DNA from 2 places in the Williamsia sp. D3 genome. Region 2 is predicted to be linked to the other one. Evidence: predicted binding sites of a transcription regulator. Region 2 holds the regulator's gene; the other holds the start of a gene.
What was found. The regulator LexA, encoded in region 2, represses DNA repair genes until DNA is damaged. The targets are predictions, from matches to a motif close to CGAACANNTGTTCG.

Region 1 (14,671 bases), on a different contig from region 2:
CGCCCTTCCGGTTCAGCGAAGACCAGCTCAACGACGGCGTGGACGCCATCACCAGCCGCATCCAGGACTCGAGCGCCACCATCGCCTCGGGTGTCTTCTCCGGCGTGACCGCGGCGACGTCTGTTCTGATCACGCTGTTCACGGTGATCTTCCTGGTGTTCTTCTTCCTCAAGGACGGACCGCGATTCGTGCCGTGCTCCGCCGGGCGAGCGGCCAGCCGGTCGCCGAGCACCTCGCAGAGGTGATGACGAGGGTGTGGTCGACGCTGGGTGCCTTCATCCGGACCCAGGCGCTGGTCAGCTTGATCGACGCCGTGCTGATCGGGCTCGGCCTGGTGATTCTCGGTGTGCCACTTGCGTATGCGCTGGCCATCATCACCTTCATGGGCGGGTTCATCCCGATTGTCGGTGCGTTTGTGGCCGGCGCTCTGGCGGTGTTGGTGGCCTTGGTGGGGAACGGTGTGTGGACTGCCCTGATCGTGCTGGGCATCATCGTGGCCGTCCAGCAGTTGGAAGGAAACGTGCTGCAGCCGTGGCTGCAGTCGAGGTCGATGAACATGCATGCGGTCATCGTCTTGCTGTCGGTGTCACTCGGTGGATCGCTGTTCGGCATCGTCGGTGCCTTCTTGGCGGTCCCGGTCGCGGCGGTCGGCACGGTGATCCTGCGGTACCTCGATGAGCAGATCGCCATCCGCGCCGGCGAGACGGTGGAAGCGGACGAAGAGGACGATGATCTGGTGGTTCCCAAGGGCGAATTGCCCACCGATCCCGAACCCACGTAAGCACTCGCACGGCGCCGGGGATCGTACGGCGCGCCGACGTGCTCCGGGCGGCAACTAGACTGGTCGGTTGTGAGTCTTACCCTCGGTATCGTCGGACTGCCCAACGTCGGCAAATCCACCCTTTTCAATGCGCTGACCCGCAACGATGTGCTCGCCGCGAACTACCCGTTCGCCACAATCGAGCCCAACATCGGTGTGGTGGAGTTGCCCGACTCGCGGCTGGCCCGGCTCGCGGAGATCTTCTCCAGCGAGCGCATCCTCCCGGCCACGGTGTCGTTTGTCGACATCGCGGGCATCGTCAAGGGCGCGTCGGAGGGCGAGGGGATGGGTAACCAGTTCCTCGCCAACATCCGCGAAGCCGAAGCCATCTGCCAGGTGGTGCGGGTGTTCGCCGATGACGATGTGGTGCACGTGGACGGCCGGGTCGATCCGGTGTCCGACATCGAGGTGATCGAGACCGAGCTCATCCTCGCCGACATGCAGACGCTCGAGAAGGCGCTGCCGCGGCTCGAGAAGGATTCGCGGAAGAACAAGGACCTCGTCGAGGTCGTGGCGGCCGCCCAGGCCGCGCAGAAGGTGCTCGACGAAGGCAAGACCCTGTTCTCACAGAAGGACTCGCTGGACTTCGCGAAACTCCGTGAGCTGCATCTGATGACCACCAAGCCGTTCCTCTACGTGTTCAATGCCGATGAGTCCGTGCTAACCGATGCCGACCGCATCGCTGAACTCAAAGCTGTTGTGGCCCCGGCAGACGCGGTGTTCCTGGACGCCAAGGTGGAGAGCGAGTTACTCGAACTCGACGCCGAGGATGCCCAGGAACTTCTTGACTCCATCGGCCAGGACGAGCCCGGCCTGCATTCGCTGGCCCGCGCGGGATTCCACACCCTGGGGCTGCAGACCTACCTCACTGCGGGACCAAAAGAGTCGCGCGCGTGGACAATTCACAAGGGCGACACCGCGCCCAAGGCTGCAGGTGTCATCCACACCGACTTCGAAAAGGGATTCATCAAAGCCGAGATCGTGTCCTTCGACGACCTCGACGCCGCCGGCTCGATGGCTGCGGCAAAGGCTGCAGGCAAGGTCAGGATGGAAGGCAAGGACTACGTGATGGCCGACGGTGATGTCGTGGAGTTCCGCTTCAACGTTTAGGCGTCTTCATGTGACGCGTAAAGGGCGAGGTCACGGGGTCGGTTATTCCGTCCTCGAGGCTGGTCAAACCGTCGCTAGGACGGTCTCGGTACGCCGTAGGTTCGACCGTCGTCCGTCGTCCGTGGCCGGTTCGGGGCTCGACGGGGCTGGACGGGGCTGGAAACCGCGTGAAGGTGCGGAACAGCGTGTCGACGTTGGGCGGAGACGATTAGGTGATCGTGCCGCCGAAGAACAATCGCACGCGAACAGTGGCGTTGACGGCGGGGATGGTCGCTCGCCGAACTCCAGAAGCACGCGGAACGACAAGCGGGGCTCGGTGCCTTTGGGCCGGACTGCTACGTGTGGCCGTCGCCGGTCGCGACCGCAGACGCGCCGTTCGGATCTATGCCGATGCACTGGGGCCGAGACTTTTACCTCAAGTACTGGAAGCCTGCTGCTACTCGCGCGGGCTACCGAAGACGCTTCGTGCGCATGACCTACGGCATGCCTGTGCGTCGCTGCTGATCGCGGCGAACCTACCCGCGAAAGCAGTTCAGGAGCACCTAGGACACAGCTCTTACAAAATCACAATGGACATCTACGGACACCTCTACGAAGACGCCAGCGATAAGCTGACCGACGCTCTAGGCGCTGCTTTCGCGAGTGATACGACGTCGAACCGACAAACGTGCGGCAGCTTAGGGGTTAGTGTTGGCCGCCTTGGGTATAGGCGGCATTGCCTTTGCCAAACGTCCAGGCACGAGGTAGAGGAACTCGATCAGCTGCCGGACGAATCGCTGGAGCTCGGATGCTTGGCCCATGGTGATCGGTTCAAACTTTTCAGCGTGTGCGCCGGCATTTCCGGTCTTGCGAATATGGGTTGCCCATACACCGAATGATTCCCACAGGGTCTTGTCGATAACCATCTGTTCGATGCGGTCGTAGAGGGTCTTCTTGCTTTTTGCAGCCTCACTACCCTTGTCCTCCACAATATGTGCGAGCGCGGTTCGTAGCATCGCTGCGGCGGCGTGAGGGGCCTGTACGCCAAGGCAACGAACCGCCTCGGAGTATGCCCCGGCCACGTTCTCGTCCACCGAGTCATCCAAACCGTCTACCCCAGGCGTCGGCCACCACGTAGTGCCGCGAGTTGTGAGTGTCCGCCCGTGAATCTCAGTCACCTCCTCTACCACTAGTACATAGTCCAGGCAGCCCTGGCACTGCAGAACCACCCCAAGCTCGCTAGGTCCCAAAACATTGCCGACCATCCCGCTGCAGAGCGCGTGTATCTGGATCTTGTTGAAATTACTTGTCAGATCGCATCGCGGGCACCGCCCAGATAGATCTGTGCTGGTCGGAAGCGAGTTAGGGTCGCGGGTCGCGGACTCTGTTGCGGGCTCCTCAGTAGTCATGCAGCAATTCTCCCAGTCGGTACCGACTGGCCCGAAAGCCACCAGCCGACAGCGTCAGTCCTCGTCTGCATACTCGTCTCCCAGAGTCTGCAAAGCCTCGTCGCCGGGGGTTACAAGTCTCTCTTCCGATGACAGACGGACCTTCTGCCGCGATCGAATTATCTCCTTGCGGTCGGGTGTTCCAGCGAAATCGGACAGGGCGTCAAAGGTTCCCATTGAGCTGAGCCCGAAAGCGCCAGGCCTACCCCTGATCGTCCTGAACGTCCTACCGACCGCCAGGTTGGCACCTTCAAACCGAGTGACCTTTACGATCACCTTTGGCACCTTGATTGTAGCTACCTTGCCTGACGCCAACTCGACTTCCTTTTCAGCCAGAACGGCAAAGCGCATACCGATTTGAACGCCATCGTCCTCTCCCGCATCAAGAATCAATTCGCGTTCATTCACCACTAGCGCCACTGTTGTCATGATCCGCTGGCTGCTGGTCATTGATCTGTTCACCTCTTTCTTTTGCCTTGGTAACGGCTTGCGGGAAAAACTGGTCCCAATGGTGGATTGCTTCAGCTGCGTCCTCGGCAATCCAACTCAACTCAGCGCTGACAACCCCCATTCGTCTTTGGATCTCTGACAGGGATTCGCGGGGATCGCCAGCGTTGTATAGGTCGGGAGCTTCATACAGTTGCTGGGCGGTTAAGGCGGTATTCGTCGAACGGACGTTGAGCCTGATCAGGTGCCGAACGGACGCCTCTGCGTGAGATGGATCCGCTTTGCCGACGTTCCCGAACGAGAAGGCGCTTGCCGCCTGCGCGAGGATGCCCAGTATGGCTAGCGACAGAACCCAGCCAGTGGACAGCGATGTCGTGCCGCGCAACAGGGCGAGCAACAACGTCAGAACGACCGCCAGGGCGGTGAATCCGTAGCCGAGCTGCTGTTTGCCGGTTCGCTCAAGCCACCATTCGCGTATGCGGCGGCACGAGTCTTTGATCACGGGCTAAGGCTAGTCGGCGGCATTGACTGTGGCGCGTAGCCGGGCTGAAACGGGGCTGAGAGTACGCGGCTAGACCGGCGAACCGCTGGTCGAGGCGGTATTCTGCGCCCAGCTAACGTTTCGCTTTCAACGTGTAATCAATTGCGTTCGACAAAATGACTGTCAGACCTCGAACGTATATTCGAGTCATGAGTTGGGCGGGGGCCACCACGATGGACGCTGAGGCGTCGGAGTTGTTGTCGCGGGTGCAGTCTGGTGAGCGTGAGGTGAACCGGGCATGGGCGCGGCGGCTCGATGACGGCCTCGAGTATTACCGGTATGTCTCCAGTAATGACGACGAGAACGGCACTCGGGCGGCGGCGTGTGAGATCGCGGTGGCGTGGCGGTGCTCCACAGGTCAGGCTGACCATTTGCTGCGGTGTCGGCGGTTGTTGGACCACCTGCCGGCATTGGCGGAGGCCTTCGATACCGGCGAGGTGAGTGTCGGCAAGCTCAAGGCGTTGTATCACCGCGCATCTCGGGGGTATCGAGACGCGTTGATCGATCTTGATGGCGTCCTGGCCGAGGACGCAATGTTGCTGAGCGACAATGTCTTTGCTGAGGAGTTGGATCGTCATCTGCTGTTGTTCGAGCCGGATGTCGCGGATGATGACGACGTTGTCGATCCGGCCCGGCGGGTGGTGGTACGTCGGCGCGCGGGTGGGATGGCCAGTCTGATCACCGCATGCACTGCGGAGGAAGCGGTCCGGGCCAAAGCACAGCTTGACGACATGGCGCCGGATGATCGGGCCGGGCAAGTGGACGCGGTGCTGGACGCGATCGCAACCGGTCATGAGCAGATCGAATCCGCTCCTGATCTGTCCGACGGGACTGACTCGGAACAGAAGCCCGCGCGCCTGGCGCCTCGGGCATGGACGGAGTTGGTGGTGGACCTGCCAACAGTCCTCGGGTTGTCCGCGAATCCGGGGTACCTGCTCGGGTACGGCCCCCTTGACGGTGTGCAGTCGCGGATGTTGGCGGACAAGTCGCGGTGGCGAGGGTTGGTGACGATCGGGGAGCAGGCAGTGTCGGGACTCCTCGACCTGTTCGCCACCGCGGACGGCTCGGCTATCGCCCGCGAGGACATTGCGGCCGTGTTGATGAACTCGCTCGATGGCAGAAGCCGGATTGTGCTGGGGGAGAAAGCCCTCGGGGTGCCGCCGCCAGTGAAGGCGCCGCCCGATCAGGATGGGCATGGTGGATGGAGTGTGCCACCGCCAGGTGCGTTGCGATATCGGCCTGGAGCGAAACTGGCTCGGATGGTGCGTGCGTTGGATGGGCACTGCCGCTATCCGGGGTGCCTGGTGCCCGCCGACAGATGCGAACTCGACCACATCGTGCCGTTCAATTATGCCGACCCGCTGGCCGGTGGATGGACCATAGAGGCAAACCTGGAATGTCTCTGCAAAGAGCATCACGACCTCAAAACGCTGGGCATCATCACGGCGACCCTGATCGGTGACCGCGAGATCTGGATCAACACACGCGCCGGACAAGAAGCCATCACCCGACCTGCAGTTCGGCAGGCAGGCACGTAAATCTATTGCTTTGGTACCCTACGGGGGTATAGCCGACTCCGGCCGACACGAGGAGGGTGAGATGACGCGCACGCAACGCACTGGCTCCGCCTTTGTCGGCTCAGCGGCCACTGTCGCGGCATCGGCGTTTGCAGCGTTGCTGGCTGTTCTCCTCATGCACTCGGTGCCCATGGTGCACGCACCGGCGCATGGCGTCGCAGGCGCACATGCCGCAGTCACCACCCACCAGGAGCATGCGGGCCACACAACCATGGCCCCGCCGGCGATGGCAGCCGACGGCACCCATTGGACAACGCATGCAGCCATGGCCCTCTGCATGGCGTTGATAACCGTCGCGTCGGTGTTGCTGATCTTGCGGCGGCTACTCGGACGCCAAGGCGCGAACGCCGCACCGCGAATCCACGTTCCTGGCAACGGCAGGTACGCCTCGCGCGCCCCACCCTGGGCCGCGCCCTCCCTCGAAAAGTTGTCGATCTTGAGGATCTGATGGACCCCCGCCCGTTTCCCGCGGGTGAGTCCCCGTCATGGCGTGTGTATTTCGCACGCCGATCCCTATCAACATTCGAAGGAACAATCATGTACAAAACACATTCTCGCCGAACCGGTTTCGCGCTCGTCGGCATCGCTGCTTCGGCAACCCTGCTTTTCGCGGGGTGCAGTTCTGACAACGGTGACCACGACATGGGCTCGATGTCCCACCAGTCGGCTGCCACATCTGCCGCTCCGACGGCCTCGAATTCGGAACAGGCCGCCGCGTTCAACGATGCCGATGTGATGTTTGCGCAGATGATGTACCCCCACCATGCGCAAGCCGTGGAGATGGCCCAACTGCTCGAGGGTCGGACCACCACTCCCGAGGTCGTCCAACTCGCTGAGGCCATCGAGTCGGCTCAGGGTCCGGAGATGCAACAGCTCGCCCAGTGGTTGAAGCAGTGGGGCAAACCTGATCCCAGCGCACAAGGTGGAGGGCAGGGCGACATGCATCACGGCGACGACACCATGAGCGGAATGATGTCGGAGCAAGAGATGAATGACCTGGCGGCCAAAAATGGTACGGAGTTCGACCAGGCCTGGCTGGCCATGATGATCGAACATCACGCCGGCGCCATCGAGATGGCAAACGTCGAGGTCGCCGACGGTGAAAATCAGGCGGCCAAACAACTTGCAACGACGATTGCGGCGACTCAGCAGCAGGAGATCGACACCATGAGGTCGCTCCTGCAGTCCTGACCGTTCACAGGAATCGAAAGATCCAGCAAAGGCGCTCCGGCTTCGGCGGGAGCGCCTATGTTGTTGAAACAACTCCTCGACACATACCCCTAGGGGGTATATATTCGGGACATGGACACGATGCACAACCACTCGGCTCACGCCGAACAGCACGCAGCTCATGAGGGAATGGACCATCAGGGTGGTCATGCGGGGCACGCGGGGCATTCCGGCCACGGCGATCACGTCGGACAGTTCCGCCGACTGTTCTGGATCATGCTCGCGCTCGCAGTCCCGGTCGTCGGATTCTCGGGCATGTTCGCAATGCTCATCGGCTACGAATTACCCGACCACGAGTTCGTCTCGTGGATCTCGCCGGTGCTCGGCACGGTCATGTTCGTGTGGGGTGGCCGCCCGTTCCTCAGCGGCGCGGTCAGCGAGATCCGCTCGCGGGCCCCCGGAATGATGCTGCTCATCGCTCTTGCCATCACGGTCGCGTTTGTCGCCTCATGGGGCGCGAGCCTCGATGTGCTGCACCATGATCTGGATTTCTGGTGGGAGTTGGCGCTACTGATCGTCATCATGCTGCTCGGGCACTGGATCGAGATGCGTTCGCTGGCGCAGACCACGTCGGCACTCGACTCGCTGGCCGCACTGTTGCCCGACGAGGCCGAGAAGGTCGAAGGTGGCTCCACGGTGCTCGTACCTCCCGCGGAACTCCGTCTCGGTGACGTGGTTCTCGTACGTCCGGGAGCGAGCGTGCCGGCCGACGGAACGATCATCGACGGGACCGCCGAGGTCGATGAGTCGATGGTGACGGGCGAATCGCGCACCGTCGGCCGGACGGTCGGGGACGCAGTGGTGGCCGGAACCGTCGCCACCGATTCAGCTCTGCGCGTTCGCGTCACGGCCATCGGCGACGACACCGCGCTGGCGGGTATCCAGCGACTGGTGTCCGAGGCGCAGAACTCGTCGTCGCGGGCACAACGCCTCGCGGACCGCGCGGCCGCGTGGCTCTTCTGGTACGCGCTCGGCGCCGCAGCCCTCACCGCAATCGTCTGGTCGGTCCTCGGGTCCACCGACGACGCGGTGGTGCGCACCATCACCGTGCTGGTGATCGCGTGCCCCCACGCTCTCGGGCTGGCAATCCCTCTCGTGGTTGCGATCGCCACCGAACGCGCTGCCCGTGCAGGTGTGTTGGTCAAAGACCGCCTCGCTCTCGAACGCATGCGGTCGGTCGACGCGGTGCTGTTCGACAAGACCGGCACCTTGACACAAGGGGAGCCGACTGTTGTCGCGGTCTACGCACTGGGCGCGGCGACTGAAGACCGCGTGCTTGCCGTGGCCGCGGCGGTGGAGTCCGACAGCGAGCACCCGTTGGGCAAGGCGATCGTCGAGGCCGCCAAGGCGCGTCAGCTGCAGGTTCCCCCGGCCGAACAGTTCCGGGCGTCACCGGCCGAAGGGGTGTCGGCGTCGGTGGAAGGGAAGCATGTCCGGGTCGGGGGCCCGCGCATGTTGGAGCGGCACCAGCGCGCCGAGGTCGAGGTTGCCGAGAACTGGCGTGCCGACGGAGCCATCATCCTGCACGTACTCGTCGACGACGAGGTGGTCGGAGCACTGAAGTTGGCCGACGACATCAGGCCGGAATCGCGGGAAGCCGTTGCGGCACTACATCGACAGGGCATCGAGGTTGTCATGATCACCGGTGACGCCGACGCCGTGGCCCGATCGGTCGCGACCGAGCTGGGTATCGACCGCGTGTTCGCCGGAGTTCGGCCGGAGGACAAGGCGTCGAAGGTCAAAGAACTGCAGGGCGTCGGACGCACGACCGCCATGGTGGGTGACGGGGTGAACGATGCGCCCGCGCTGGCCCAGGCCGACGTCGGCATCGCCATCGGCGCCGGGACCGACGTCGCAATCGCATCGGCAGGGGTCATTCTGGCCGGGGACGATCCGCGTTCGGTCGTGTCGGTGATCGAGTTGTCCAAGGCGGGCTACCGAAAGATGAAGCAAAACCTCTGGTGGGCAGCCGGTTACAACCTGATCTCCGTGCCGCTGGCTGCTGGACTGCTGGCCCCGGTCGGGTTCGTGCTGCCGATGTCTGTGGGCGCCATCCTCATGTCGATCTCGACGGTTGTGGTTGCCCTCAACGCGCAGCTCCTGCGTCGGCTGGATCTGCGGCCAGACGCCCGCGATCTAGGGAACAAGGCCGCGAACGCTGGGCAAGGTAGAGCAGACATGGCAACATCACGCTTGTGACCAGCGACTCCGCCGCAGCGCAGAACCTTCGAGACCTTGCTCTGCTGCGACGCGTACGCGATCGGATCGACCGCGAGTATGCGGAACCACTGAACGTCGAAGCCCTCGCCCGAGGGGTGAACATGTCGGCAGGTCATCTCAGTCGCCAGTTCAAGCTGGCCTACGGCGAGTCGCCGTACTCCTATCTGATGACACGGCGAATCGAGCGTGCGAAGGCGCTGCTCCAGCGGGGCGATCTGAACGTCACCGAAGTGTGTTTCGCCGTGGGTTGTTCATCGCTGGGAACGTTCAGCACCCGCTTCACCGAGTTGGTCGGGATGTCGCCGAGCACCTACCGGAGTGAGGCCGCGGGTGAGACCGCAGGGATGCCGTCCTGCGTCACGAAAAAGGTGGCCAGACCGATCAGGAATCGAGAAGCCAAAGGCATCGCGTCGCAACTAGCGTGAGCGACATGGACATCAACATTCATTCGAGTTTCCTTCCGCACACCGACCCAGAGGCTTCCAAGGCCTTTTATCGGGACACCCTCGGCTTCGAGGTCCGCAATGAGGTCGGCTATAACGACATGTACTGGATCACGGTCGGACCGAAGGGTCAGCCCGATGTCAACATCGTGCTCACCCCGCCGGGTGCCGACCCGGGCATCACCGACGATGAACGGCGCACGATCGCCGAGATGATGGCCAAGGGCACGTATGCCAGCCTGCTGCTCGCCACCAAAGACCTGGACGACACGTTCGAGCGTGTGCAGGCAAACGGCACCGAGGTGGTGCAGGAGCCGACACAACAGCCTTACGGCATCCGGGACTGCGCGATCCGTGACCCGGCAGGCAACATGATCCGAATCCAAGAAGTCGCGTGATGACGGGAAGTGCCCGGTTGTCCGGCTCACCCCGCGCTGATCCTCAACCAGCACCCAGGACCAGAGAAACCCAGTACGCTGTACGAAACTAGACTGAGTCGGCGCTCTGCCGCGACGTCGCGCCAACAAATGGAGACCGGAGCAGCATGGCCACCACCAAGAAACCGCAACTGCAGGAACCGCACATCGCCGACACCCACGACCTGATCCGCGTGCAGGGTGCTCGGGTGAACAATCTCAAAGACATCAGCGTGGAGATCCCGAAGCGCAGGCTCACGGTGTTCACCGGTGTCTCCGGTTCGGGCAAGAGTTCGCTGGTGTTCAGCACTATCGCTGCCGAATCGCAGCGCATGATCAACGAGACGTACAGCGCTTTCCTGCAGGGGTTCATGCCCTCCTTGGCGCGTCCGGAAGTCGACGTCATGGACGGTCTCACCACCGCCATCATCGTCGACCAGCAGCGAATGGGGTCAGACCCGCGGTCCACCGTCGGTACGGCGACCGACGCCAACGCGATGCTCCGAATCCTGTTCAGCCGCCTCGGCAAACCGCACATCGGTTCCCCACAGGCATTCTCGTTCAACGTCGCGTCGATCTCCGGCGCCGGTGCGGTGACGATCGAGCGTGGCGGTCGCGAAACGAAGGAGAAGCGGACCTTCAGCATCACCGGTGGTATGTGCCCGCGCTGCGAGGGGCGGGGGTCGGTGTCCGACATCGACCTCACGGCGCTGTACGACGCCGACAAGTCACTCAACGACGGCGCCATCACCATTCCCGGGTACAGCATGGAGGGGTGGTACGGCCGAATCTTCCGGGGCTGCGGCTATTTCGACCCCGACAAGCCGATCAGCAAGTTCACCAAGAAGCAGTTGAATGATCTGCTCTACCGGGAACCGACCAAGATCAAGATCGACGGCATCAACCTCACCTACCAGGGGTTGATTCCGCAGATGCAGAAGTCGTTCCTGTCCAAGGACATCGATGCGCTCCAGCCGCACATCCGGACATTTGTCGAACGGGCGGTCGCCTTCGCCACCTGTCCGGAATGCGATGGCACGCGGCTGAGTGAAGCGGCCCGGTCGTCGAAGATCAACAAGATCAGCATCGCCGATGCCTGTGCGATGCAGATCAGCGATCTCGCCGAGTGGGTCCGTGGACTGGACGAGCCGTCGGTGGCCGGCTTGTTGTCCAACCTCCAGCAGACTCTCGACTCGTTCGTCGAGATCGGGCTGGGCTACCTCTCACTGGACCGTCCCTCAGGCACCCTGTCCGGCGGAGAAGCGCAGCGCACCAAGATGATCCGGCATCTCGGATCGTCCCTGACCGATGTGACCTACGTCTTCGACGAACCGACGATCGGGCTGCACCCACACGACATCGAGCGCATGAACGGTCTGCTGCTGCGGCTGCGCGACAAGGGCAACACCGTGTTGGTGGTGGAGCACAAGCCGGAGACCATTGCGATCGGTGACCACGTGGTGGATCTCGGTCCGCGCGCCGGCACCGAAGGTGGTCAGGTGATGTTCGAGGGCACCGTGGAGGGATTGCGTGCCAGCGACACCCTGACGGGGCATCACCTCGACGACCGGGCGCAGCTGAAGTCCGCGGTGCGTGAACCGTCGGGCGCTCTGGAGGTACGCGGGGCCGATACTCACAACCTGCAGAAGGTCGACGTCGACATCCCCCTCGGCGTGCTCGTTGTCCTCACCGGGGTCGCCGGATCGGGCAAGAGTTCACTCATCCAGGGTTCGGTGACCGGTCTCGACGAGGTGATCTCGGTGGACCAGGCCCCGATCAAGGGGTCGCGGCGGAGCAACCCGGCAACGTACACCGGATTGCTCGACCCCATCCGCAAGGCGTTCGCCAAGGAGAACGGTGTCAAGCCGGCGCTCTTCAGCGCCAACTCGGAGGGCGCCTGCCCCACCTGTAACGGCGCCGGTGTCATCTACTCCGACCTGGCCATGATGGCAGGGGTGGCCAGCACCTGCGAGGAGTGCGACGGCAAGCGGTTCCAGGCCGCGGTGCTCGAATACACCTTCGGCGGGCGCGACATCAGCGAAGTGCTGGGCATGTCGGTGGCCGAGGCGGAAGCGTTCTTCGGCGACGGTGATGCGAAACTGCCTGCAGCGCACAAGATTCTCGACAGATTGGCCGACGTGGGGCTGGGCTACATCAAGCTCGGACAACCGCTGACCACGTTGTCCGGTGGTGAACGGCAGCGGATCAAGCTGGCCACCCAGATGGCCGGCAAGGGCGGGATCTACGTGCTCGACGAACCGACCACCGGCCTCCACCTCGCCGACGTGGAGAATCTCCTCGGCCTGCTCGACCGGCTGGTCGAATCGGGGAAGTCGGTCATCGTCATCGAGCATCACCAGGCCGTGATGGCACACGCGGACTGGATCATCGATCTGGGGCCGGGGGCCGGCCACGATGGTGGCCGGGTTGTCTTCGAGGGCACACCCGCCGATCTCGTCGCGGCTCGGTCCACCCTCACCGGCGAACACCTCGCGGCGTACGTCGGCGCCTGAAACGCGCCGCTGGGGGCGGGTTCGCGCGCCGTAACAACGAGTTAGGCGTGTGCGATGATCTGATCAGTCGCACACGGTGTGCTCGCGCTCGATCCCGCCCCGTGGAATCGTCGTTCGCAGGGTCACATGCGCGTCGGAGAGGGATGGGCGGCGCATGGCCGGATTCGTGGACGACCCGCAGATACTGCGCGCGATCCTCGAGTTGTCTCCCGACCTGATCGTGCTGTCCGAGTTCTCGGGACGGGTGTTGTACGTCAATCCCGCCGGCCGGGAACTGGTCGGGTTGGACGAGTCGCCGGATCGTGAGCTGTTCACGGAAGACTTCTTCACTCCGGCGGGTTTGTCGATCTCGGATGAGGTCGAGGAGAACCTCAGGTCACGGGGGTACTGGCGTGGTCGCAGTGAGTTGCAGCATTTTCATACCCGTGCCCGCATCGCGGTGACACTCACGACCTTTGTTGTGGAGCGGTCCGACGGCCAGCCATCGGTGATCGCGACCATCGTCCGTGATCGTCGCCGAGGAGACGAACGTGATCGCCGGCTGCGCGAGGTCGCCGACGCTGCAGCTCAGTTCGGCGCCGAACAGAAAGCCGTCGCCGAGCTGAGCCGACTCGCGCTGGAGGCCGAACTCCCTCAACTGCTGACCGCTGCGACCGCGGCTGCGGTGACGCTGGTCGGGGTGGAAACCGCCATGGTCACCCGGGTGGACGAGTTCGACAGCACACGCCTGAGCCTCGAGGCGGTCACCGGCCCGCGGGGAGACGGGTTCGACGTGCCCGCGGGCAATCACTCGCTCATGGGCTACACCATGAACACTGCCGATGTGGTGGTGTGCCCGGACCGCCTGGCAGAAACCCGATTTCCCACCGAGGTGATGAAGAGCTACGGCCTGCGTAGTGGTGTCGGCATACCCATTGCCGGTGCGACTGCGCCGTGGGGAGCGCTCTCTGTCCACAGTGCCGACGCGCGCGATTATGCCGATCGCGACATCACGTTCCTCCAGACCGTGGCAGATGTGCTGTCCGCGGCCATCCGGCGCATTGAGCTCGACCGCCAAGTGCGCCAGCGCAGCATGCATGACCCTCTCACCGACCTCCCCAATCGCGCTCTGGCCTATGCGTGCATCGACGAAGCCCTCGAAAGGGCAGAGGCCGCCGATACCCACGTCGCGGTGCTGCTCCTGGATGTCGACGATTTCAAACTCATCAACGACAGCCTGGGGCACGAAGCGGGCGATCTCGCCCTCGTTCGGTTCGCCCAGCGACTCAGAACCGCTGTGCGAGAACAGGATGTGGTGGCCCGTCTCGGAGGCGACGAGTTCCTGATCCTCTGCGAAGAGGTGCGCGACATCGCCGAAGCACAGCAGATTGCGCATTCCATCACCGAGTTGCTGGGCGCTCCCTACGCGCACGGCAGTGCGCCGACGCCGTTGAGTGCCAGCATCGGTGTCGCCGTCAGTGAACCGGGCTCGTCCCGGCGGGAATTGATTCATCGGGCCGACCTCGCGATGTACCGGGCCAAGGACATGGGCGCCGGTGGCCATGCGGTCTACGACGATGACGACGTGTACGACGCCGAGCGGATCCGGTCGTTGTCCATCGATCTGCGGTCGGCGCTCGAACGCGGCGAGCTCACCTTGCACTACCAGCCGTTGGTGGAGATCGCGTCGGGACGAATCGTCGCGGTCGAGGCACTCGCGAGATGGAACCATCCGGTCCATGGCCCGGTCAGTCCGGTGGAGTTCGTGGCCGTTGCCGAAAGGACAGGATTGGCAACAGATCTCGGAACATGGGCTTTGGCCGAGGCGTGTGCACAGGCAGCCAGGTGGCGAGAGTTCACCACGGTGTCGATCCGGGTCAACGTGAGTGCGCTGCAGTTGCGCGACCCGGCCTTTCCACGGGTGGTCTCACGGGTACTGGCCGCGACC
Region 2 (14,671 bases):
GCGCAAGGCCGAACGCAAGGTCGCCGGCGAGATCGACCCCGGGGCCCGCGCCGTGGTGGTGGCGGTTGCGGTGCTGGTGGCGATTCTGTCCTTCGTCCTGCCCCACACCGGGTCCGTGACCGGCATCGACGTGATCACGTTCAGCTCGGACGCGGCGGCCGAACGGGTGACCATCACCTCGCGCGTGTTTGTGATCCTGCAGCTGGTCTTCGGGATCGGTTTCTCGGCGCTCGCGCTGCTCACCCGCCGATGGGTCTTCGCCTGGATCGCCCTGTGTGGCAGTGCGGTGTCATGTTTCGCGGGTCTGCTGGCATGGTGGTCGCGCAACACTCCGGGAGTGTCCGGAGAAGAGCCGCCCAGCGGCGTCGGCATCGGCTTGATCATCGGATGGGTGGCGATGTTCGTGATCACCTTCCACTGGTCGCGCGTGGTGTGGGCCCGTACCAACTACCAATTGGCTCTCGAGGCGCAGCGTCGCGACGAGGCCGCGGCCGAGGAAGAGCGGGCGCTCGCGCTACAGCGGCGAACATCCGAACGCCGGCGTGAAAGCCGTCGCTCAGAGGGCGACGACCTCTAGCAAGCCGCCGGCATCCGTCGGGCCCGCCGGCATCCGTGAGGATGCCAGGTCGACGTCAGTCCCCGATGGCGCCTTCGGCAGCACGCGCCCATTCGCGCCACTGTTCGGCCTGTTCGCGTAGCTTGCGTGCATCCTTGCTCTTGCCGTTGGCTTCCGCCTTGGCAGCCTGATCCTCGAGCTGGGCCACGCGGTCGGCGAATTGCTGTGCACGCGCCTTCACTGCGGGATCGGTGCGCTGCCACTGAGCGGACTCGGCGTCGCGAATCCGCTTCTCCACAGCCTTGATCCGTGCCTCGAGGGAGTGCATCTGTTCGCGCGGCACCTTGCCGATCTCGTCCCACTGGTCCCGGATGGTGCGGAACTCGCGACGAGCCGCCTCGAGATCTGCTTGCGGATCGATGGACTTCTCGGCCCGCGCAAGTAGTTCGAGCTTTGCCTTCGCGTTGGTCTCGAACTCGGCATCGCGTTGTGACGACGCGGCGTTGCGGGCGCTGAAGAAGACATCCTGGGCGGCCTTGAACCGCGCCCACAATGCGTCGTCCTGGTCGCGTGGTGCGCGTCCGGCGGCCTTCCACTGGGTCAGCAGGTCGCGGAACTTCGCTGCGGTGTCGGCCCATTCGGTCGACGACGACAAGGCCTCGGCCTCGACGATCAGCTCTTCCTTGCGTGAACGGGCGCCGGCGCGTTCGCGGTCCATCTCGGCGAAATGTGCACCGCGACGGCGGTTGAACGTGTCACGGGCCTTGGAGTAGCGCTTCCACAGCTGGTCGTCGGTCTTGCGGTCGACGCCTTTGATGGTCTTCCACTCTTCGAGGATGACCCGCATGCGGTCGCCGGCGACTTTCCATTGGGTCGACTCCGACCCGATCTGCTCTGCTTCGGCGGCGAGTTCTTCTTTGCGGGCGACGGCCTTTGCACGGGCTTCGTCCCGGTCGTGTTTGACCTTCTCGGCAGCGCCGTCCGCGCCGTCGATGATCAGCTTCAGTCGCGATGCGACGGCATCGACGTCTCCGATGACCGCTGCCGTGGGCAACGTGTCGAGCAGTGCGGCCGCTGCGGTCTTGGTCTTGCGGGGATCACCGGTACCGGCGTCGAGGCGCTCCTCGAGCAGCTCGACTTCGACCACGAGGTCGTCGAATCGCCGACCGAAGTGCGCCAGGCCTTCGGCGGCTGTGCCCGCCTGCCACGAGGCGATCTGGTGCTCGCCCTCTGAGGTTTTGAGCCACACGGCGCCGTCATCGTCGATACGCCCGAACTTCGAGGGATCCGACGCGGGACGTATCACCTCCGCAGGTGCGGGGTGGACCTTTGCCGGGGGGTGCTGACCGGGGCGCGGGCCCGGTCGCGGGCCGGGCCGGGGACCAGGCTTGGGTCCCGGGGCGGGCGCGGTGTCTCTGGTGCGGCCGGTGCGGGCGTGTGCTGCTCGGTCATCTCAGTACCTAGTTCCTGCCGCGCGACACGGCTGCCAGTTGCGTTTGTCTACCGGCGGTGAACGGTCTCCACACCCGGGTGGCGGCGCACCGCCTCTATCATTGAAGCAGGTCACCGGCTTGTGTGTGGACACTCGTGGACAATCGGCCGGTCGGGCGCATTCTGGGTTCACGCGCGTCGGCTAGCGTGGCGCAGGTGTTGGTTGCCGCTGCATTTGTCCCGGGCGCGCCGGTATTGGTGCCAGAACTGTCCGGGCCGGCGCTCTCGGAGGTCGCACCGGTGCGGGCCGCGGCATTCGACGTCTGTGGACAACTCGCCGAAATGTGCAGTCGCTGGGTACTTGTCGGTGCCGGAGACCCTCGACGTGAGATGTCTGCGCGGGGAACCCTGGCGGGTTTCGGTGTCGATGTGGCAGTGGAATTGGTCCCGGGTTCTGATGAGCCGACTGATGCCGGCATGCCCACCACAGTGTTGATCGGGGGATGGCTCCGGACCCGGACGGCTCCACATGTTGCTCTCACGGTGGAGGTCGTCGACCCGGCTGCGCCCGCGCAGTCGTGTCTACGGCAAGGGTCCGACCTAAGGTCGCGGCTCGCGTCGGCCCCGGAGCCTGTCGGTCTGCTCGTGGTGGCCGACGGTGCAACAACGATCACCGAGAAGTCGCCCGGTGGGCTGAAGCGCGGTGCGGTCGAGTTCCAGGACATGATCGACGACGCGCTCGCAGCGGCCGACCACAACACCATCTCGGGGCTCGACGAATCGCGGTGTGCCGAGTTCGGCGTCGAGGGCAGGGCAGCGTGGCAGGTGGCATCTGGAGCCTTTGCCGGACCATCTCTGGCGTCCGAGGTCCGCTACGCGGGGGCGCCGTTCGGCGTGGGTTACACGGTGGCCTGGTGGAACACGTGACCGCCGGGACGAAGCCCATCGCGGTGATCGGGCCCACGGCCAGTGGCAAGTCCGACCTCGCGCTCGATCTGGCGGTCGAGCTGGGCGGGGACATCGTGAACGTCGACGCGATGCAGCAGTACCGGGGGATGGACATCGGTACGGCCAAGGTTCCCGTGCACGAGCGTCGCGGGATCACTCATCATCAGATCGACGTCCTCGACGTCACCGAGACGGCGACCGTCGCCAGGTATCAGCAGGCCGCCCGCGAGGACATCGAGCGTCTCCTGGCGCAGGGGCGAACGCCGGTGGTGGTGGGTGGATCGATGATGTACATCCAGGCACTCCTCGACGACTGGAACTTCCCGGCCACTGATCCGGCCGTCCGACGGCGCCACGAAGACGAACTGGAGCGGATCGGGACACGAGCAATGCATGACCGGCTGGCGCAGGTGGATCCGGAAGCCGCCCGGCAGATCCTGGACACCGATGGTCGCCGGATCGTCCGGGCGTTGGAAGTGGTGGAGCTGACGGGTCAGCCCTTCGCCGCGTCGGCTCCGACGATCGGTGACCCCAGGTGGGACACGACGGTGATCGCACTCGATCGCGACACCGCAGAGCTCGACGAGCGGATCGAGCGACGCACGAGTGCGATGTTCGGTTCGGGCTTCGTCGACGAGGTGGAGACACTGCTGGCGGCCGGCCTCCGGGATGGTGTCACCGCTGCTCGCGCCATCGGATACGCACAGGTGATGGCGGCCATCGACGGCGAATACGACGTGGCGCGCGCGCAGGAGCTGACCTTCATCGGTACGCGGCGTTACGTACGCAGGCAGCGGTCCTGGTTCCGCCGTGACCCTCGCATCCACTGGCTCGACGCCTCGTCGCCGGACCTCACCGGTCAGGCGCTGCGCGCGGCAGGCAGATGAGGAGGTCGGGCGCGTATCGTTGACAGAATGTTCGCACGCGTCGATTTCGTCAAAGGGCACGGCACACAGAACGATTTTGTGCTGTTGCCCGACCCCGGCGTGCAGTTGGACCTCACCCCGGAGTTCGTGTCGGCGCTGTGTGATCGTCACCGTGGCATCGGGGCGGACGGGGTCCTCCGGGTCGCCACAGCCGGGGCACTCCGCGACGCGGGTGTGCTCACAGCGCTCGGCGCCGGCATAGCCGACGACGATTGGTTCATGGACTACCGCAACGGCGACGGCTCGATCGCGGAGATGTGTGGCAACGGTGTCCGGGTGTTCGCGCATTTCCTTGCCGCGCACGAGCTCGTGTCCGAACGCTCCTTCACCGTCGGGTCGCGCGCAGGTGCGCGGCCGGTGACGGTGCACGCTGTGACGGGTTCGTCGGCCGACGTCACCGTGAACATGGGCCCAGCCCGTCTCGGCGTCGACAGCAAAGCCAGATCGACGGCCGGCGGTACGCCGGGGTGTCGGTGGATGTCGGCAATCCCCATCTGGCGTGCGTGGTCGACGGGTTGACGCCGCAGGATCTGGCGGACATCGATCTGTGCGGGTCGATCACGTTCGACAACACAGTCTTTCCCGATGGTGTGAACATCGAGCTGATCACCGCACCGTCGGCAGGCGCTGCGGACGCCGTGGACGCCGAGATCACGATGCGGGTCCACGAACGCGGAGTCGGTGAAACCCGCAGCTGCGGTACCGGAGTCGTCGCCGCCGGCGCAGCTGCTCTGCGGTTCATGGGAAGGTCCGAGGGGACGGTACTCGTCAACGTTCCCGGGGGCCAGATCACGGTGACGGTCGATGACGAGAACACAACGCTGCGCGGCCCGTCGGTACTCGTCGGCGCCGGAGTGCTCAACGAGGGATGGCTCTAAAATCGGTATGCACCACACCTACCCGAGTGTCACCATGGTGATCTCATGACCGAAATCAACAAGACCGGCAACGATCAGCGCGACGCGCCGACGATCGGCGAACTCCAGCTCGACGAACGCAGTTCGCTGCAGCGCGTCGCCGGATTGTCCACAGAACTCACCGACGTCACCGAGGTCGAGTACCGCCAGCTGCGACTCGAACGGGTTGTCCTGGTGGGGGTCTGGACGCAGGGCAGCACCACTGCGCAAGCAAATTCCAGTCTCGCCGAGCTCAAGGCCCTCGCCGAGACGGCAGGGTCGGAAGTTCTCGAAGGTCTCATCCAGCGTCGTGAAAAGCCCGACCCGGCAACCTATATCGGGTCCGGCAAAGCTCATGAGCTGCGTGAGATCGTCTTGGCCACCGGCGCCGACACCGTCATCTGCGACGGCGAGCTGACCCCCGCTCAGCTGACCGCTCTGGAAAAAGTGGTCAAGGTCAAGGTTGTCGATCGAACTGCGCTGATCCTCGACATCTTCGCCCAGCACGCGACGTCGAGAGAAGGCAAGGCGCAGGTCGCCCTGGCCCAGATGGAGTACATGCTCCCGCGGCTTCGTGGCTGGGGTGAATCCATGTCCCGGCAGGCGGGTGGCCGTGCCGGCAGCAATGGCGGCGTCGGACTGCGCGGACCCGGTGAGACCAAGATCGAGACCGACCGTCGACGGATCCGCGAACGCACCGCGAAACTGCGGCGCGAGATCCGCGAGATGAAGACGTCACGAACCACTAAGCGCGCCAAGCGAAAGCAGGCTGCCGCGTCAGCGGTGACCATCGTCGGGTACACGAACGCCGGCAAATCGAGTTTGATCAACGCGTTGACCGGATCGGGCGTGCTGGTCCAGAACGCCTTGTTCGCAACCCTCGATCCGACAACCCGTCAGATGTCCCTCGAGGATGGCCGTGAACTGGTCATCACCGACACCGTCGGATTTGTCCGGCATCTGCCCACCCAGCTGGTCGAGGCCTTCCGTTCGACCCTCGAAGAAGTCGCCGACGCCGATCTGCTCCTGCACATCGTTGATGGTTCGGATCCGGTTCCGACCGACCAGATCATGGCGGTGCGGAAGGTGATCGAATCCGTGCTCGAGGAGGAGAAGGCAACAGCTCCGCCCGAACTGCTCGTGATCAACAAGATCGATGCGGCCGACCCGCTGGTACTGGCGCAGCTCAAAGGGCTGTTCCCGACAGCCGTGTTCATCTCGGCGGCCACCGGCGAGGGCATCGACGTACTCCTCGACCGCATCCGGGAGTCGGTGGCCAGGAACGACGTGCACGTCAGTGTCCGGGTGCCGTATGAGCGTGGCGACCTCGTGTCCCGGATCCATGCCGAGGGTGACGTATTGACCGAACGTCACGAACCGGACGGGACTGCGATCACCGCCACGGTGCCTGCCGCGCTGTCGCGCCAGCTGGCATCTCTGGCCATTCCCGAGGCGGCCGAATAGCGCTTCGAACTGCAGCTTTGGGACAGATGTAGAATCCGGTTACAGTTGGATATCCAACCAATGCCACCTGTAACGGAGACCTGACGATGGAACGCACCCTTTTCGAGCCCGAGCACCTTCTCTTCCGTGATTCGTACCGGAGCTTCCTCGAACAGCACGTGGCGCCGAACCACGAACGCTGGGAAGAGCAGAACCTGGTGGACCGGGATGTCTGGGTCGAAGCAGGAAAGAACGGATTCCTCGCGGTGGAGGCGCCCGAGGAGTTCGGTGGCGGGGGAGTCGACGACTTCCGTTACAACACCATCATCGACGAAGAGACCGTCCGCGGCGGCTATAGCGGTATCGGATTCGCGCTGCACAACGACGTGGTGGCGCCGTACCTGCTCGACCTCTGCAATGACGAGCAGAAGGCACGCTGGCTGCCCGGCTTCGTGTCCGGTGAGCTGATCACCGCGATCGCGATGACCGAGCCCGGCACCGGGTCCGATCTCCAGGGCATCAAGACCAACGCCAAGAAAGACGGCGACAACTGGGTGCTGAACGGTTCCAAGACGTTCATCACCAACGGTATCAACGCGGACCTCGTCATCGTGGTGGCCCGCACCGACCCCGAGGCCGGTGCGAAGGGGTTCAGCCTGCTGGTGGTCGAGCGCGGTATGGAGGGATTCGAACGCGGCCGCAATCTTGACAAGGTCGGGATGAAGGCGCAGGACACCGCCGAGCTGAGCTTCGACAACGTCAAGGTGCCCGCCGAGAACCTGCTGGGCGAGGAGGGGATGGGCTTCATCTACCTGATGCAGAACCTCCCGCGGGAGCGCCTGTCGATCGCTGTTGTGGCGGCCGGTGCGATGGAGTCGGTTCTCGAGACGACAATCCAGTACACGAAGGACCGCAAGGCATTTGGCCGCCCGATCGGTAGCTTCCAGAACTCGCGGTTCCTGCTCGCCGAACTGGCGACGTCCACCGCTACCACCCGTGTGTTCGTCGATCGGTGTATCGAACTGCTGAACGAGAAGAAGCTCACCGTTCCGGACGCGGCGATGGCGAAGTACTACGCCACCGAGAACCAGGTCCACCTCATCGATCGTTGCCTGCAACTGCACGGTGGCTACGGCTACATGCGTGAGTACTCGGTGGCCAAGGCCTTCCTCGATTCGCGCGTTCAGACCATCTACGGCGGCACCACCGAGATCATGAAGGAAGTCATCGGCCGAAGCCTCGGGGTCTGAGTACGAGTTTCATAACTACGCGAAGTGGGGTGCACCGGAAGGTGCACCCCACTCGTGTCTGCGTAGTCCCCGCGTCCCCGGTTACCGAGGATGTTGCCGGACGCCTCAGAGGCGCCGCATCACCGTGACGACTTTGCCCAACACAACGGCGTTGTCGCCGGGGATGGGGTCGAACACCGGGTTGTGCGGCATCAGCCACACCGCATCCTTGGTGCGTTTGAACGTCTTGACGGTCGCCTCTCCGTCGATCATGGCCGCGACGATGTCGCCGTTGTCTGCGACATTCTGCTGTCTGACGACCACCCAGTCGCCGTCACAGATGGCGGCATCGATCATCGACTCGCCGACCACCCGCAGGAGGAACAGAGACCCTTCCCCGACAAGCTCTTTCGGTAGCGGGAACACGTCTTCGACGGCTTCCTCGGCCAGGATCGGCCCGCCGGCCGCGATGCGGCCGAGGACCGGAACGAACGTCGGTGTCGGCAGTGATTCGTCGGGTACCTGGACCTGGCCGGCCGCCGTGGCCGGGTTGAGGTCGGTGTCCTGGATGTTGACCGCCCGGGGACGGTTGTTCTCGCGCTGGAGGAATCCTTTGCGCTCGAGGGTGCGGAGCTGATGAGCGACCGACGACGTGGAGGTGAGGCCGACGGCATCACCGATCTCGCGGATGGACGGGGGATAGCCGCGTTCGCGGACCGACGCCCGGATCACCTCCAGCACGGCTTTCTGGCGCGGGGTCAGAGACCCCTCGGCCAGCGGTTCGGAAGTGACCACCGTCGCGGCCGCCGCGTCCGGCGGCGTCCGGGTGTCTGTCGTATCGGCCATCAGGTCCTCCAGTTCGTACGGTGTCCGGCCAAGGTGTCGTAGCTGTCGAGAGAAGAAAACGCACACGTTGTTCGTTGGATTATGGGGATCACGCTAATGCAATCAGTCACAACTCTCAAACATTTGTTCGATTGGGCGTGGCGTGTGTCGGACCCCCGTGATACAACTCGAACATTCGTTCAATCGAACGAGTGATCGAACTGTTGACCCGAGGATCGAACAATGACTGCAGCCACCACCATCAGCCGCCCGGCCGCTGAGCGGCCCCGTCGCCGCCTCGCCCGAGTCGGTGGGCCCGTCGCCTCCGATCAGTACACCCGCACGGCGCGAGCGCGTGTCGACAGTACTCGCCGACCGGCCGACCGCAGGCTCGCCGCAGACCGCCGTGTTGTGGTGGGCTGCTCCGAGCCGGGCAGTTCCGCACCGTCGGTTGCCGTCGAGCGCGATGTGTATTTCCGCCGACGTGCCTGGGCCGGAGCCGCCGTGGTCGGAATCGGCCTGATGATGCTCGTGCTGTTCCTCATGTTCTTCGGCCGGGTTGTCGAGAGCGGTGCCGCTCCGGCGAACACCGGGACGGCGGTCGTCCACGTGCAGTCGGGAGAATCGTTGGGCGACATCGCCTCTCGAATCGCACCCGAGATGCCGACCGAAGCGGTGGTGGAGAAGATCATGGACCTCAACGCGATGAGCAATTCAGCGTTGTCGCCCGGGCAATCCCTGGTGACGCCGATCTACGCGCGGTAGCTGCAGTGCTGGGGCAAGCAATCGGCCGGGCGGTATCCTCTACAACAGAGTGTCCGGTCATTCCGACGGGGCCGCTGACGTCCGAGGAACCCTGCATGCACTGCCCGTTTTGCAAGAACGAGGACACGCGGGTCGTCGACTCACGGGTGGCCGACGAGGGCCAGGCGATTCGTCGTCGGCGGGCCTGCTCGCAATGCGGACGGCGGTTCACCACCGTGGAGAGCGCAGTCCTCGCGGTCGTCAAACGCAACGGTGTCACCGAACCTTTCAGCCGCGAGAAGGTGATGAGGGGCGTGAGGCGCGCCTGCCAGGGCCGCGCGGTCGACGATGACCGTCTGCACCTGCTCGCGCAGCAGGTCGAAGAGGCCGTTCGAGCCTCAGGATCGGCCGAAGTTCCCAGCAACGAAGTGGGCCTGGCGATCCTGGGCCCGTTACGAGATCTCGACGAGGTCGCTTACCTTCGCTTTGCGTCGGTGTATCGCTCGTTCGACTCAGTCGAAGACTTCCAGAAAGAGATCGACGATCTGCGAGCGGCCAAACCCTGACCGCTTTCGTCCGGCAGTGGTGCTGCCGGATCAGCGCAGTTCCCGGATGGCCTTGATCGCCCGTTTCTCCGACACGGGATACGCAGTACGCAGGTGCTGTGCGAACAGTCCAACTCTCAGCTCTTCGACGATCCATCCAGCTTGGTCGTTGACCGCGTCCCGGCGACCGGGCGGCACGTGTCGCAGGTGATCAGTCCACGCCGACACCACCCGGTCGATGGCAGCCATCGACTGGGCATCGCGAGCGGCGCCTGCCGGGAGCTGTTCGAGCCTCGACCTCGCAGCATCGAGGTAGCGGGGGATCTCCGAGAGGTGTTCGTCGCGTGTCGCAGAGACGAATCCGTCGAACAGCAGCTCGTCCAGCTGGTCCCGCACGTCGTCTGCGGCGATCGATCTGGCGCCCGCGGTGATCGCCGTTCGTAGGGGCGCCACGCGGGTCAGGATCGTCGCCACCCTGCGTAGTTTGTCCGTTGCCCTCCCGGTTGCCTGGCGGGCCACATTTTCCCGAAGTGCAGCGAATTCGCTTGTCGTCCAGACATTCGGCGGGTTGGGTACAAGGTCCACCACGGCAGCCCGAACGCAATCGGCCAGAAGAGCAGCGGTGTCCGGGTAGGGGCTCTGACTGAGGGCGAGTCGCTCGGCGGTGCTCAGTGTCGATGTCACCGACGGTCGTAGTGGCGGAACGCTGGAGACGATCATCTCGACAACAGCGTCGTACATGTTCGCAGCCTGCTCGGCCTGGGTGGGTACGGCGACCACCGTGAAACCACTGCCTCGGCGGGTCAGGGCGGGATAGCTTGTGATGTCTTGCCCGGCAACAGAACTGCGCAATGTGCGGCTGATGTCTCCGAAGGTGTCAGCGGTCCACGTGGTGGCCACAGGTCGGGATGCGGTGCCGGCCTCACTCTCCAGGGCAGCGCGAGATCTACCGGCCAGTCGATCCTGCAGTTCGCGCAGCGACTTGGAACGTCCGAGAACTTCGCCGTCGGTGGTGACCGCAGTGAAGGTCATACGCAGGTGGCCGGGGAGTGCGGCAAGTCGTAAATCTGATGCTGCTACGTCGACACCCGTGCGCGCACGGATCTCGGCGGCCACCGCCTCGGTGAGAGGCTTGCTCCTCGGTGTCACCGACTCCAGTATTTGCCCGGCCAGGTCGGGGGCCGGTCCCACTTGCCGCCGTAGGGATTTCGGCAGGGTGCGGATCAGCTCGGTGATCAGCTCCAAGCGCATGCCGGGGACCAGCCAGTCGAATCCAGAGGGCCGGGCACGCACGAGCAGCGACAACGGGATGAGCACACTTACGCCGTCATCGACGGTGCCGGGCTCGAACCGGTAACTCAAGGCATAACTTGTGTCTCCCTGACGCCAGTGGTCGGGAAACCCGGCCGGGTCGGTGGCGGCAGCGTCGGCCACGAGGTCGGCGGGATCCAGATCCAGCAAGGTGGGGTCAGCTTTGCGTGCGGTCTTCCACCACGTGTCGAAGTGTCTGCCCGACACCACTTCTTCGCCGATGTGACGGTCGTAGAAGGCGAAGAGCTGGTCGTCGTCGACGATGACGTCGGTGCGCCTCACCCGGTGAACCGACTCCTCGGCGTCCTCGAGCAACGCGCGATTGCGGTGAAAAAACGGGTGTTGTGTACGCCAGTCACCCTCCACGAGCGCGTGGCGGATGAACAACTCGCGAGCAACGGCGGGATCGATCGAGCCGTAGTTCACGCGTCGTTTGGTGACCAGCGGGACGCCGTAGAGGGTGACCCGCTCGTAGGCCATGGCCGCTGAGTGTTTCCCGGACCAATGAGGCTCGCTGTACTGCCGTTTGACGAGGTGCCCGGCCAGGCGCTCGGCCCATTCCGGTTCGATGCGTGCGGCGGTACGCGCCCAGAGCCGAGAGGTCTCCACGATCTCGGCCGCCATCACGAACCGTGGTGGTTTCGACGAGAGATGAGATCCCGGGAAGATCATGAACTTCGTGCCGCGAGCGCCCAGGAACTCCTTGGCGTCTCCCTCGCGGACGCGATCTGGCTGAGCAGACCGGACAGGATGGATTGATGAATCGACGCCGCCGATGGCGATTCATGGTCTGGTGCGGTCACCGTCGCAGGAACCGACCACCCGAGGTCCTTGGCGATCCGGACCAGCTGCGCGTGCAGGTCTCGCCATTCGCGGATTCGCAAGCTGTGCAGATACTCTCGACCGCACCGCTTCCGGAACTGGTTCGACGACAACTCCGAGCGTAGTTCGTCCAGGTAGGTCCACAGATTCAGCAGGGTCAGGAACTCCGACCCCGGAGCGGCGAAGCGCGCATGCGAGGCATCGGCCGCCTGGCGGTGTTCGGCCGGCCGCTCGCGTACGTCCGGAATCGACAGTGCGGCCGCCAACACGAGCATCGGGCCGACCACGCCCTGTTTGTCGGCCTCGACCAGCATGCGCGCCAGCCGCGGATCGACAGGTATGCGAGCGAGCGACCGTCCGATCGGGGTGAGTCGGCGCACGGGGTTGTCGGCCGAGGCAGGTTCGAGCGCCCCGAGTTCGTCCAGTAGTTGCTGGCCGTCTCGGATCGCCCGCTGATCCGGCGGCTGTACGAACGGGAACCGGCCGACGTCGCCGAGCCCCAGAGAGGTCATCGTGAGGATCACCGACGCGAGGTTGGTGCGCAGGATCTCGGGCTCGGTGTACTCGGGCCTGCTCTCGAAGTCCTCTTCGCTGTAGAGCCGGATGCACACACCTGCGGCCACGCGGCCACACCGCCCCGCCCGCTGCCGTGCGCTGGCCTGCGAAATCGGCTCGATCGGCAGCCGCTGCACCTTGGTGCGCGTGGAGTAGCGCGACATCCGGGCGGTGCCGGCGTCGATGACGTAGTGGATTCCCGGCACGGTCAACGATGTCTCGGCAACGTTGGTGGACAACACGATTCGCCGACCTCGGTGACTGGAGAACACCTTGTGCTGGTCTGCCGCGGACAGCCGGGCGAACAGCGGGACGATCTCGATGCCACGGGATTCAAGGTGTGCAAGCGATTTCGCGGTATCGGTGATCTCGCGTTCGGTGGGCAGGAACACCAGGATGTCGCCTGGGCCGTGAGAGCACAGCTCGTCGACGGCGGCCCCGATGGCCTGTAGCTGATCGAGGTCGGCTTCGTCCTCGTCGTCGACCACGAGTGGGCGATAGCGGATCTCCACCGGATAGGTGCGGCCGGACACCTCGATGATCGGCACCGGCGCGTCATCGGTCGCGAAGTGGTCGGCGAACCGGCCGGGTTCGATGGTTGCCGAGGTGATGATGATCTTCAGGTCGGGGCGGCGTGGCAGCAGTTGCTTGAGGTAGCCGAGGATGAAGTCGATGTTGAGGCTTCGCTCGTGGGCCTCATCGATGATCAGGGTGTCGTACTCACGGAGCATCCGGTCCTGGGACAATTCACGCAGCAGTATGCCGTCGGTCATCACCTTGACCAGCGTGTCGTCGCCTGCCTTGTCGGTGAAGCGCACGGAATATCCGATGACGCCGCCGAGTTCGGTCCCGGTTTCCTCGGCGATCCGTTCGGCAACCGACCGCGCAGCGAGTCGGCGAGGCTGAGTGTGACCGATCTTGCCGGCCAGTCCGCGCCCCAGCTCGAGACAGATCTTGGGAAGCTGTGTGGTCTTACCGGAACCGGTTTCACCGGCGACGACAACAACTTGATGCTCCGAGATCGCCTCGGCGATGGCATCGCGGGCCTCGGACACCGGCAGTTGCGGCGGGTAACTGATCGTGGGGACGAGCGCGCGTCGGCGCTCGATCACAGCCGGATCCGGCCGGTCGGTGCGGGTGGAGCGGTTGGTCGGACGTCGTCGCCGTTTACGCCGGGCGGACTGTTCCGGCTGGTTGGACGAAGTCGACATAACTGATCTAGCCTACCTGAGCGGCGGATCCGGCAATGTCCGGCGGACCCGTGTCCCCGCTCCCGGCGCGCCCGAACACGGATTGACACGAGAGTGGCTGCGGCCCCGGAGGAAACCAGGGGGACACCAGGCATGATGTTCACATGACAGTCTCAACTTCTGCCGGTCTCTGGCACGGATTCGCCGACATGGGCGCAGTGAGCACCACGGGACCCTTTGTGGTCACCAAGGGTGAAGGCGTCCACATCTGGGACGACAAGGGGAACAAGTATCTCGATGCCACAGCAGGCCTGTGGTTCACCAACGTCGGGCACGGACGCACGCAGATCGCCGACGCGGTGGCGAATCAGTTGAGCACGCTGGCGCACTACTCCGGCTTCGGTGACATCACCTCCGACGTCACGGCGGCGTTGGCCGACCGTCTGTCCGGCCTCGCTCCGGTACCGGGGAGCAAGGTGTTCTTCACCTCGGGCGGCAGCGATTCCATCGACTCGGCCGTCAAACTGGCGCGCCGCTACTGGCATGAGATGGGCAGGCCCGACAAGAAGATCGTGGTCGGCCGCACGAAGGCGTATCACGGTATGCACGTCGGCGGCACCGCGCTGTCCGGGCTGCCCCCGAACCGCGAGAACTACGGCGATCTCATGGCCGATGCGGCCACTGTCGACTGGGATGACGCCAAAGGGCTGCTGGGGTTGATCGAGCGGGTCGGTGCCGAGAACATCGCCGCGTTCTTCTGTGAACCGATCATCGGGGCGGGCGGGATCTACCTCCCGCCGGAGGGTTACCTCGCCGAGGTGCGCCAGATCTGCCGCGACCACGATGTGTTGTTCGTCGCCGACGAGGTGGTCACCGGCTTCGGCCGGATCGGCGGATCATGGTTCGCCTCGAGCCGATTCGACCTGCAACCCGACATGATCGCCACCGCGAAGGGATTGACGTCGGGGTACGTGCCGATGGGAGCGGTGTTCATCGCCCCGAACATCGCCGAACCGTTCTATTCCGGCGGTGTCTGGTGGCGCCATGGTTACACCTACGGAGGTCACGCCGGGGCCGCCGCAGCAGCCATGGCGAACCTCGACATCATCGAGACCGAAGGTCTGCTCGAAGATGCTGCCCGTTTGGAGTCCGATCTGCATGTGGCGCTTGCGCCGCTTGCTGATCTGGACGCGGTCAGCGAGGTCCGCAGCGGGCTAGGCGCGGTGAGCGCCGTCCAGCTCGAGGAGCCT

Region 1: the regulator LexA is predicted to act here: its motif matches at 4,477-4,490, upstream of W823_RS55155 (HNH endonuclease signature motif containing protein).

The regions. Positions count from the first base shown of each region.
Region 1 covers NZ_AYTE01000048.1:42,386-57,056, forward strand. Annotated here, with positions in the region: partial or broken gene W823_RS55135 (AI-2E family transporter) at 1-781, shown strand, start outside; gene ychF (redox-regulated ATPase YchF) at 851-1,930, shown strand; partial or broken gene W823_RS59805 (hypothetical protein) at 2,197-2,463, shown strand; gene W823_RS59180 (DUF4145 domain-containing protein) at 2,608-3,003, opposite strand; gene W823_RS55145 (hypothetical protein) at 3,373-3,786, opposite strand; gene W823_RS55150 (hypothetical protein) at 3,758-4,306, opposite strand; gene W823_RS55155 (HNH endonuclease signature motif containing protein) at 4,495-5,883, shown strand; gene W823_RS55160 (DUF6153 family protein) at 5,945-6,370, shown strand; gene W823_RS55165 (DUF305 domain-containing protein) at 6,460-7,113, shown strand; gene W823_RS55170 (heavy metal translocating P-type ATPase) at 7,225-9,351, shown strand; gene W823_RS55175 (helix-turn-helix transcriptional regulator) at 9,348-9,797, shown strand; gene W823_RS55180 (VOC family protein) at 9,803-10,213, shown strand; gene W823_RS55185 (excinuclease ABC subunit UvrA) at 10,360-12,744, shown strand; gene W823_RS55190 (EAL domain-containing protein) at 12,899-14,671, shown strand, end outside.
Region 2 covers NZ_AYTE01000026.1:327,565-342,235, reverse strand. Annotated here, with positions in the region: gene W823_RS46645 (hypothetical protein) at 1-577, shown strand, start outside; gene W823_RS46640 (DUF349 domain-containing protein) at 633-1,862, opposite strand; gene W823_RS46635 (hypothetical protein) at 2,204-2,914, shown strand; gene miaA (tRNA (adenosine(37)-N6)-dimethylallyltransferase MiaA) at 2,911-3,822, shown strand; partial or broken gene dapF (diaminopimelate epimerase) at 3,850-4,739, shown strand; gene hflX (GTPase HflX) at 4,785-6,221, shown strand; gene W823_RS46615 (acyl-CoA dehydrogenase family protein) at 6,308-7,450, shown strand; gene lexA (transcriptional repressor LexA) at 7,556-8,275, opposite strand; gene W823_RS56680 (LysM peptidoglycan-binding domain-containing protein) at 8,498-9,019, shown strand; gene nrdR (transcriptional regulator NrdR) at 9,115-9,564, shown strand; partial or broken gene hrpA (ATP-dependent RNA helicase HrpA) at 9,595-13,442, opposite strand; gene W823_RS46595 (aspartate aminotransferase family protein) at 13,586-14,671, shown strand, end outside.